DNA from 2 places in the Streptosporangium sp. NPDC000095 genome. Region 2 is predicted to be linked to the other one. Evidence: riboswitches for the same ligand, from Rfam matches in the RefSeq annotation. Region 2 holds a riboswitch; the other holds the start of a gene.
The links. A riboswitch is a leader RNA that binds a small molecule or an ion and turns the genes downstream of it on or off. The one in region 2 is predicted to bind glycine.

Region 1: linked by a shared signal. The riboswitch ahead of gcvP (aminomethyl-transferring glycine dehydrogenase) and the one ahead of gcvT (glycine cleavage system aminomethyltransferase GcvT) in region 2 are both predicted to bind glycine.

The regions. Positions count from the first base shown of each region.
Region 1 is NZ_JBIAZS010000008.1:333,305-337,712, forward strand. Features, by position in the region: gene gcvP (aminomethyl-transferring glycine dehydrogenase) at 1-2,592, opposite strand, end outside; glycine riboswitch at 2,772-2,864, opposite strand; gene ACFY3V_RS20340 (MerR family transcriptional regulator) at 2,879-3,499, opposite strand; gene ACFY3V_RS20345 (bifunctional nuclease family protein) at 3,644-4,114, opposite strand; gene ACFY3V_RS20350 (MerR family transcriptional regulator) at 4,194-4,408, opposite strand, start outside.
Region 2 is NZ_JBIAZS010000005.1:99,720-104,127, forward strand. Features, by position in the region: gene ACFY3V_RS13590 (aldehyde dehydrogenase family protein) at 1-434, shown strand, start outside; gene ACFY3V_RS13595 (3-oxoacyl-ACP reductase) at 440-1,204, shown strand; gene ACFY3V_RS13600 (gamma-glutamyl-gamma-aminobutyrate hydrolase family protein) at 1,341-2,036, shown strand; glycine riboswitch at 2,109-2,207, shown strand; glycine riboswitch at 2,208-2,302, shown strand; gene gcvT (glycine cleavage system aminomethyltransferase GcvT) at 2,336-3,427, shown strand; gene gcvH (glycine cleavage system protein GcvH) at 3,424-3,813, shown strand; gene ACFY3V_RS13615 (L-serine ammonia-lyase) at 3,886-4,408, shown strand, end outside.

The DNA of each region.
Region 1 (4,408 bases), on a different contig from region 2:
CGCCTCGCAGAACCGGTCGAGTTCGGCCAGGTCCTCGCTCTCGGTCGGCTCGATCATCAGCGTTCCCGCCACGGGGAAGGACATGGTCGGGGCGTGGAAGCCGTAGTCGATGAGGCGCTTGGCCACGTCGTCGACCGTCACCCCGGTCTCCTTGGTGATCTGGCGCAGGTCGACGATGCACTCGTGGGCGACGAGGCCGCCGCGGCCGGTGTAGAGGACCGGGTAGTGGGGGCTGAGCCTGCGGGCCAGGTAGTTGGCCGACAGGATGGCCTGCTCGGTCGCCGCCTTCAGGCCGTCGGCGCCCATCATCCGGATGTAGGCCCAGGAGATGGGCAGGATGCCCGCCGAGCCGTACGGCGCGGCCGAGACCGGGCCGACCATCGTACCCTCACGCAGCGGATGGCCGGGCAGATAGTCGGCCAGGTGGGCGCGGACCGCGACCGGGCCGACGCCGGGGCCACCGCCGCCGTGCGGGATGCAGAAGGTCTTGTGCAGGTTGAGGTGGGAGACGTCCGCCCCGAACTCCCCCGGCCTGGCCAGGCCGACCAGCGCGTTGAGGTTGGCGCCGTCGACGTAGACCTGCCCGCCAGCCTCGTGCACCAGCTCGCAGATCCGGACGATCGTCTCCTCGTACACGCCGTGCGTGGACGGGTAGGTCACCATGATCGCGGCAAGCTGCTCGCGGTGCTTGTCGATCTTCGCGACGAGGTCGTCGAGGTCGACGTTGCCCTTGTCGTCGCAGGCGACCACGGCCACGCGCATGCCGGCCATGACGGCGCTCGCGGCGTTGGTGCCGTGCGCGGACGAGGGGATCAGGCAGACGTCGCGGCCCGACTCTCCGCGCGCGGTGTGGTAGGCGCGGATCGCCAGCAGCCCGGCGAACTCCCCCTGCGAGCCGGCGTTCGGCTGAAGCGACACGGCGTCGTAGCCGGTGACCTCGGCGAGCCAGCGCTCCAGCTCCCCGATCAGCTCGATGTGGCCCGCGGCCTGGTCCTCGGGCGCGTAGGGGTGCAGCCCGGCGAACTCCGGCCAGGTGATCGGCTCCATCTCGGTGGTCGCGTTGAGCTTCATGGTGCAGGAGCCCAGCGGGATCATCGACCGGTCGAGCGCGATGTCCTTGTCCTGGAGCCTTCGCAGGTAGCGCAGCATGGCCGTCTCGGAACGGTGGCTGTGGAAGACCGGGTGGGTCAGGTAGTCGCTGACCCGCGCCAGCGCGGCGGGCAGCGCGTCGTGGGCGGCGGCGTCGAGGTCGGCCAGCACGGCGCCGCTGATCTCGAAGGCGGCCAGGACCTGCTCCAGGTGGAGCGGCTCGGTCTTCTCGTCGCAGGTGACGCCCACGTGGTCGGCGTCGACCAGGCGCAGGTTGACGCCGTTCTCGCGGGCCGTGGCGACGATCTCCTCGGCGCGGCCGGGCACCCTGGCGAGCACGGTGTCGAAGAAGGTGTCGTGCACGACCTCGACACCGCCCTGGCGCAGGCCCTCGGCGAGCACGACGGCGTGCCTGTGGGTGCGCCGTCCGATCCTGCGCAGGCCCTCGGGTCCGTGGTAGACGGCGTACATGCCGGCGATCACGGCGAGCAGCACCTGCGCGGTGCAGATGTTGCTGGTGGCCTTCTCCCGGCGGATGTGCTGCTCACGGGTCTGGAGGGCGAGCCGGTACGCGGGGCGTTTGTCGGCGTCCTGGGAGACGCCCACCAGGCGGCCCGGCAGCTGGCGCTGGAGACCGTCGCGGACCGCCATGTAGGCGGCGTGGGGGCCACCGAAGCCGAGGGGGACGCCGAAGCGTTGCGAGGACCCGACGGCGATGTCGGCGCCGAGCTCGCCCGGCGCGGCCAGCAGGGTGAGGGCGAGCAGGTCGGCGGCGGCGACCACCTGGGCGCCGCGCGCGTGGGCGGCGTCGGCGACGGCGCGGAAGTCGCGGATCCTGCCGCTGGCGCCGGGATACTGCACGAGCACCCCGAAGCACTCGGGAAGCTCGGCGGTGAAGTCGCTCTCGACCAGTTCGATGCCGAGCGGCTCGGCGCGGGTGCGCAGCACCGCCTTGGTCTGCGGCAGCGCGTCGGCGTCGACCACGAACACCTTCGAGGGGCCGCGGCCGGCGCGGCGGGCCAGGGTCATCGCCTCGGCGGCGGCGGTGGCCTCGTCGAGCAGGGAGGCACCGGCGACGTCGAGGGCGGTCAGGTCGGAGACGACGGTCTGGAAGTTGATCAGGGCCTCCAGACGGCCCTGGGAGATCTCCGGCTGGTAGGGCGTGTACGCGGTGTACCAGCCGGGGTTCTCCAGGAGGTTGCGGCGGATGACGCCCGGAGTGATCGTGTCGTGGTAGCCCAGGCCGATCATCGAGGTGAGCACGGTGTTGCGCCCGGCGAGGACTCGAAGCTCCGCGAGGGCCTCGGACTCCCCGGCCGCCGGGGGCAGGCTCAGCCGCCCCGCGGAGCGGATCGCCTCGGGCACGGCCACCGCGACCAGGTCGGCCACGGAGGCGAATCCGACCGCCTCCAGCATGCGGGTCTGGCCGGCGTCGTCCGGCCCTATGTGGCGGGTGGAGAACGGCAGGGAGCCGAGTTCGCTGAGCGATGACAGGTCGGTCATGGTGAAGCCTCCCGGGACGGGGTGGAGACCGGCGCTGGGCGCGGGCGTATGCCTGGTCTCCCCCTCTGTCATCACGACCGTCTCACGCGTCGTGACCTGAGAGCTTCACCTACCCGTGACGGGAGGCTTGCACCGTCGGTGAGTCGCACCTGGCCGGCGCGCCTGCTTTCCAGAGTTGCCTCGTCCGTGCGGTACCGGGTGCCTGAGAGATTCCGGGGAGGTTGCTCCTTCGGCGCCCCGCTCGCTGTCGGGGTCTCTCCCGCACAGGGTCAGCAGCAGTCCGAGTTTACCCGGTTCGTCGTGCTCTGCGACGGCGGGCCAGCTCATCGGCCTGATGATCGCCTAAAGGGCCCTCGCTCGACTCCGCACGTTCGCCGGGCAGATCCGCGAGGGAGCCCTCCACCTCCTGCCACACCCGTCCCAGTGCTATGCCGAAGACTCCCTGGCCGCCCTGGAGGAGGTCGATCACCTCGTCGGGCGAGGTGCACTCGTAGACGCTCACCCCGTCGCTCATCAGGGTGATCCCGGCCAGGTCGTTGACGCCCCGGTCGCGCAGGTGCTGCACGGCGATGCGGATCTGCTGGAGGGAGACGCCGGTGTCGAGGAGCCGTTTGACGACCTTGAGCACCAGGATGTCGCGAAAGCCGTAAAGGCGCTGGGAGCCGGATCCGTGGGCGGCTCTCACGGTGGGCTCGACGAGGCCGGTGCGCGCCCAGTAGTCGAGTTGCCGGTAGGTGATGCCGGCCGCGGAACAGGCCGTCGGGCCCCTGTAACCGATGTCGGCGGGCACCTTCACCGGTTGCCCGTCGAACAGCAGACCCTCTTCACCCGCGCGCTGACGTGCCGACTGGCGCCGTTTCGGGTCATCCTGATCGGCGTTTCTACCCTCGCCGCTGCTGACCGCCACGCGGACCTCCGGCTTTCTCTCATCCCACGGCCTGATCTGGGGGTTTACGCACGGCCGCAGGGTTCACATGCACCGTAGGACTGGGGCCAAGTCCAGTCAACGACCCCACTCGGCGCGTCGTGAAGCGTAAATGCACCGAAATTCCTACCCCGCGCGGCCGAAGTCCTCGGGCGTGATCGTGTCAAGGAACTCCCTGAACTTCTCCACCTCGTCCTCCTGGTCGTCGGGGATGATCACCCCCGCCTCCCGGACCACATCCTCACTCGCGAAGATACGTGCGCCGGTTCGAAGTGCCAAGGCGATCGAGTCCGAGGGACGCGCGCTCACCTCCACCCCGTTGGAGAACACGAGATCGGCGAAGAAGATGCCGTCGCGCAGAGCGACGATGTTGACCGTGCTCAGCCGGACTCCGAGCCCTTCGAGCACGTCACGGAACAGGTCATGAGTGAGCGGCCGGGGTGGTGGTTCCTCGGCCTGGGCCATGGCGATCGCCGTGGCTTCCGTCATGCCGATCCAGATAGGCAGGTAACGCTCCCCATGCGTCTCTTTCAACAAGACGATCGGCTGGTTGGAGGGCATTTCAACTCGAACGCCCACGACCTCCATCTGCAACACGGGCTGCTCCGTCTTCGCTGGATTCCGACCGGTTTGTTCAACGTAACACTCGTGGGGGTACGAGTGCCTGGTCAGGCTCTCACCGACCCAGAGCCCCACGCACGCCGGAACGCAGCAGCGAGGCGTGCAATTCCAGCAGCAGGCCGGAAATCTCCCTCGCCGTCTCGTCGGCCTGGTCGATCGCACCCGGCCCGCGACGGCGCAGCAGCGGGGCGACGGCCTGCTCCACCAGGCCCGCCTCGCGCTCGGCCGCGGCCTTGACCGCCCTCAGGTGGCGGGCGCGCAGGCCGAAGG
Region 2 (4,408 bases):
CCGAGCACAGGGAACGGGTGGCCTCCTTCGTCACTGAACCGCCCCACCTGCGGGGCGTGTGCCCGTCGGGGCCGGGGTTCTGGTTCCCGCCGACGGTCCTGACGCCCCGGTCGGCCGACGACCGGGCGTTCACCGAGGAGATCTTCGGCCCCGTGGTGTCGGTGGTGCCGTTCGACGACGAGGCGGACGCCGTACGGATCGCCAACGACACCCCGTACGGCCTGAGCGGGTCCATCTGGACCCGCGACGTCGGCCGGGCGCTCCGGGTCGCCAGAGCGGTGGAGGCGGGCAACCTCAGCGTCAACTCGCATTCGAGCGTCCGCTACTGGACCCCGTTCGGCGGTTTCAAACAGTCGGGCCTCGGCCGCGAGCTGGGTCCCGACGCCCTGTCAGCGTTCACCGAGACCAAGAACGTCTTCATTTCCGAGGAGTAGAAGCGATGCTGCGTTTGCAGGACAGGGTCGCCGTCATCACCGGCGCCGGAAGCGGGATCGGCCTCGCCACCGCGCGCCGGTTCGCCGCGGAAGGCGCCCGCGTCGTGTGCGTGGACCTGGACGAGACGACCGGTCCGGCGGCCGCCGAGGAGGTCGGGGGGCTGTTCGTGCGGGCCGACGTGACCGACGAGGACGACGTCGCCCGGGTGTTCCAGACCGCGTTCGACACCTACGGCAGCGTGGACATCGCGTTCAACAACGCGGGCATCTCGCCGCCCGAGGACGACTCGATCCTGGAGACCGGCATCGACGCCTGGCGCCGGGTCCAGGAGGTGAACCTCACCTCGGTCTACCTGTGCTGCAAGCACGCCATCCCGTACATGCGGCGGCAGGGCAAGGGGTCGATCATCAACACCGCGTCGTTCGTCGCCGTGATGGGGTCGGCGACGAGCCAGATCTCCTACACCGCCTCCAAGGGCGGGGTACTCGCCATGTCCCGCGAGCTGGGCGTGCAGTTCGCCCGCGAGGGGATCCGGGTGAACGCGCTGTGCCCGGGGCCGGTGAACACGCCGCTGCTGCAGGAATTGTTCGCCAAGGACCCCGAGCGGGCGCAGCGCCGCCTCGTCCACATCCCGGTGGGCCGCTTCGCCGAGGCGTCCGAGATCGCCGCCGCGGTGGCGTTCCTCGCCTCGGACGACGCGAGCTTCATCACCGGCTCCGAGTTCCTGGTGGACGGCGGCATCTCCGGCGCGTACGTCACCCCGCTGTAGACCCGCTGTAGACCTCGCCCCGCCACCTTCGCGACCGGCGGTGGCGGGATTTGCCCAGGCCATACCCCGGCCCCGATAACGTGCGAGGACGTGGGCCCATCTCCCATGTCCCCGGCGTCCGCGTGAGAAAGAGATCATGTCCCGTCCCGTCATCGGCATCACCTGCTACGTCGAGCCCGCGCGCTTCACCGTCTGGGAGACGACCACCGCGCTCCTGCCGTACGACTACGTCGACCACGTGGCCCGCGCGGGCGGGCAGCCGGTGATCCTGCCCCCGGCGGGCGACCCCTGGGCGCTGGTGGGGCGCCTGGACGGCCTGATCCTGGCCGGTGGCGGTGACGTCGGCCCCGAGCGGTACGGGCGGGAGCCGCACGAGCGGACCGGCTACGTCCGGCCGTTCCGCGACGACGCCGAGCTGGGACTGGTCGAGGCGGCGCTGGAGCGGGGCACACCCTTCCTGGGGATCTGCAGGGGCATGCAGATCCTGAACGTCTCGCTGGGCGGCAGCCTCCACCAGCACCTGCCCGACGTGGTCGGCCACGCCGGGCACGCCCCGGCCCCCGGCCAGTACGGCAGGATGCCGGTGCGGCTCGCCCCCGGCAGCCACACCTCGAAGATCTTCGGGACCGAGACCGTGGAGGTGGCCCACTACCACCACCAGGCCCTCGACCGGCTCGCCGAGGGCCTGACCGTGACCGCCCACGCCGAGGACGGCACGGTCGAGGCCGTGGAGGTGGACGGCCACCCCTTCGCCGTCGCCGTCCAGTGGCACCCCGAGACCGACGACGAGTCGGCTCTGTTCGAGGCGCTGGTCCGGCACGCCACCCCCTGACCGGCACGGATCGGGGCCGCGAGGGGATTTCGCTCGGCCGGTGCGGGCGGTTAGGCTGGCCGACGACACCGATGAACCCGTGCGGGAGAGCGTCCTGACAGCCAGACCAGGACCCCTGAAGGAGCAAGCCCTCCCCGCGAACCTCTCAAGGCAAAGGACCGTGCGGGTAGGTGCCCTCTGGAAAGCAGGTCCCACGACCTCGCCGAAGGTGAAAGTCCGGTAAAACCCGGATGAAACTCTCAGGCACCCACGACAGAGGGGGAGGATGCTCTCATCTGTCCCTTGTCTGAGGTGCGCACATGTCCCGACCTACGCCGCTGCGCGGCGTCCACGAGTCCCTCGGCGCGACGCTGACCGACTTCGCGGGCTGGCTGATGCCGCTCCGCTACGGCAGCGAGTCGGCCGAGCACAACGCGGTCCGCCAGGCGGCCGGCCTGTTCGACCTCTCCCACATGGGGGAGATCTTCGTGACGGGGCCACAGGCCGCCGAAGCCCTCGACTACGCGCTGGTCGGCCACCTCTCCGCGCTGGAGCCCGGCCGCGCCCGCTACACGATGATCGTCGACACCGAGGGCGGCGTGCTGGACGACCTGATCGTCTACCGGCTCGCCCCCGCCGAGTTCATGGTCGTCGCCAACGCCTCCAACTACCCCCGGGTGGCCGCCGAGCTGACCGGCCGCGCCAAGGGCTTCGACGCCGCGGTGGAGGACCGCTCCGAGCGGTACGCGCTGGTCGCGGTCCAGGGGCCGCGCTCCGTGGAGATCCTGGGCTCGCTCACCGACGCCGACCTCGAAGGGCTCAGGTACTACGCCGGCCTGCCCGCCGTCGTCGCCGGTCGCGAGGCCCTCGTCGCCCGTACCGGATACACCGGCGAGGACGGCTTCGAGCTGTTCGTCGCGGCCGAGGACGCCGAACCGCTCTGGGCCGCCCTCACCGAGGCGGGCGCGCCGCACGGCCTGATCCCCGCGGGCCTGTCCGCCCGCGACACCCTCCGTCTGGAGGCCGGGATGCCGCTGTACGGCAACGAGCTGTCGGCCGCCCTGACCCCGTTCGACGCCGGGCTCGGCCGTGTGGTGAGGTTTGACAAACCGGGCGACTTCGTCGGCCGGGCCGCCCTCGAATCCCTCAAGGACGTCCCGCCGTCCCGCCGCCTGGTCGGCCTCGTCGCGACCGGCCGCCGGGTGCCCCGGCACGGGTATCCGGTGGTGGTCGCCGGTGACGGCGCGGTCGTCGGCGAGGTCACCAGCGGGGCGCCCTCCCAGTCACTGGGCAGGCCTATCGCGATGGCCTACGTGGACAACGGCCTGTCGTCAGGACTGGCCGTCGACATCAGGGGCAGCCACGAGCCGGTCGAGGTCGTCGCACTGCCTTTCTACAGGAGGAAAAAATGAGCAGCATTCCCGAGGACCTGCACTACACCAAGGAACACGAGTGGATCTCCGGCATCGATGACGGCCTCACCCTCACCGTGGGCATCACCGCCTACGCCGCCGAGGCGCTGGGTGACGTGGTCTACGTGCAGGTGCCCGAGGTCGGCGCGACGGTCGCCTCCGGTGACGCCGTCGGCGAGGTCGAGTCGACCAAGTCGGTGAGCGACATCTTCGCGCCGGTCGACGGCGAGGTCGTGGAGGTCAACCAGGCCGTCGTGGACGACCCCTCGCTGGTCAACAGCGACTCCTACGGTGAGGGCTGGCTGTTCCGCGTACGTCTTGAGGGCTCCGCCGACGACCTGCTGTCGCCCGAGGAGTACGCCGCGCTCACCTCGGGTGAGTCCTAAGCCTTTCCCCCCTCGCGTCACGGTCACGCGCGCCGGAGGGCGCGCGTGGCCGTCCACGCTGGAAGGATTCAGATGACGATCAGCGTCTTCGATCTCTTCAAGATCGGAATCGGCCCGTCCAGCTCGCACACCGGCGGCCCGATGGCCGCCGCCCACAAGTTCGCCCGCGGCCTCCACCAGGACGGGCTCCTGGAGAAGACGGCCCGGGTGCGCGCCGTCCTGTACGGCTCGCTGGGCCTGACCGGCAAGGGCCACGGCAGCGACAAGGCCGTGCTGCTCGGCCTGTCCGGCGAGAAGCCCGAGCTCGTCGACGTCGACGCGGTCGAGGGCCGGCTCGCCGCCATGCGCGAGTCGGGCACCATCTCCCTGTACGGCTCGCGCGAGATCCCCTTCGTCGTCGGCGAGGACCTCGTCTTCGAACGCAAGATCTCGCTCCCCGGCCACCCCAACGGCATGCGCTTCACCGCCCTGTCCGAGTCCGGCGAGACGGTCCGCGAGAAGGTCTACTACTCGGTCGGCGGCGGCTTCGTCGTCGACGAGAACGCCACCGGCGCCGACCGGATCAAAGCCGACGACACCGTCCTGCCCCACCCCT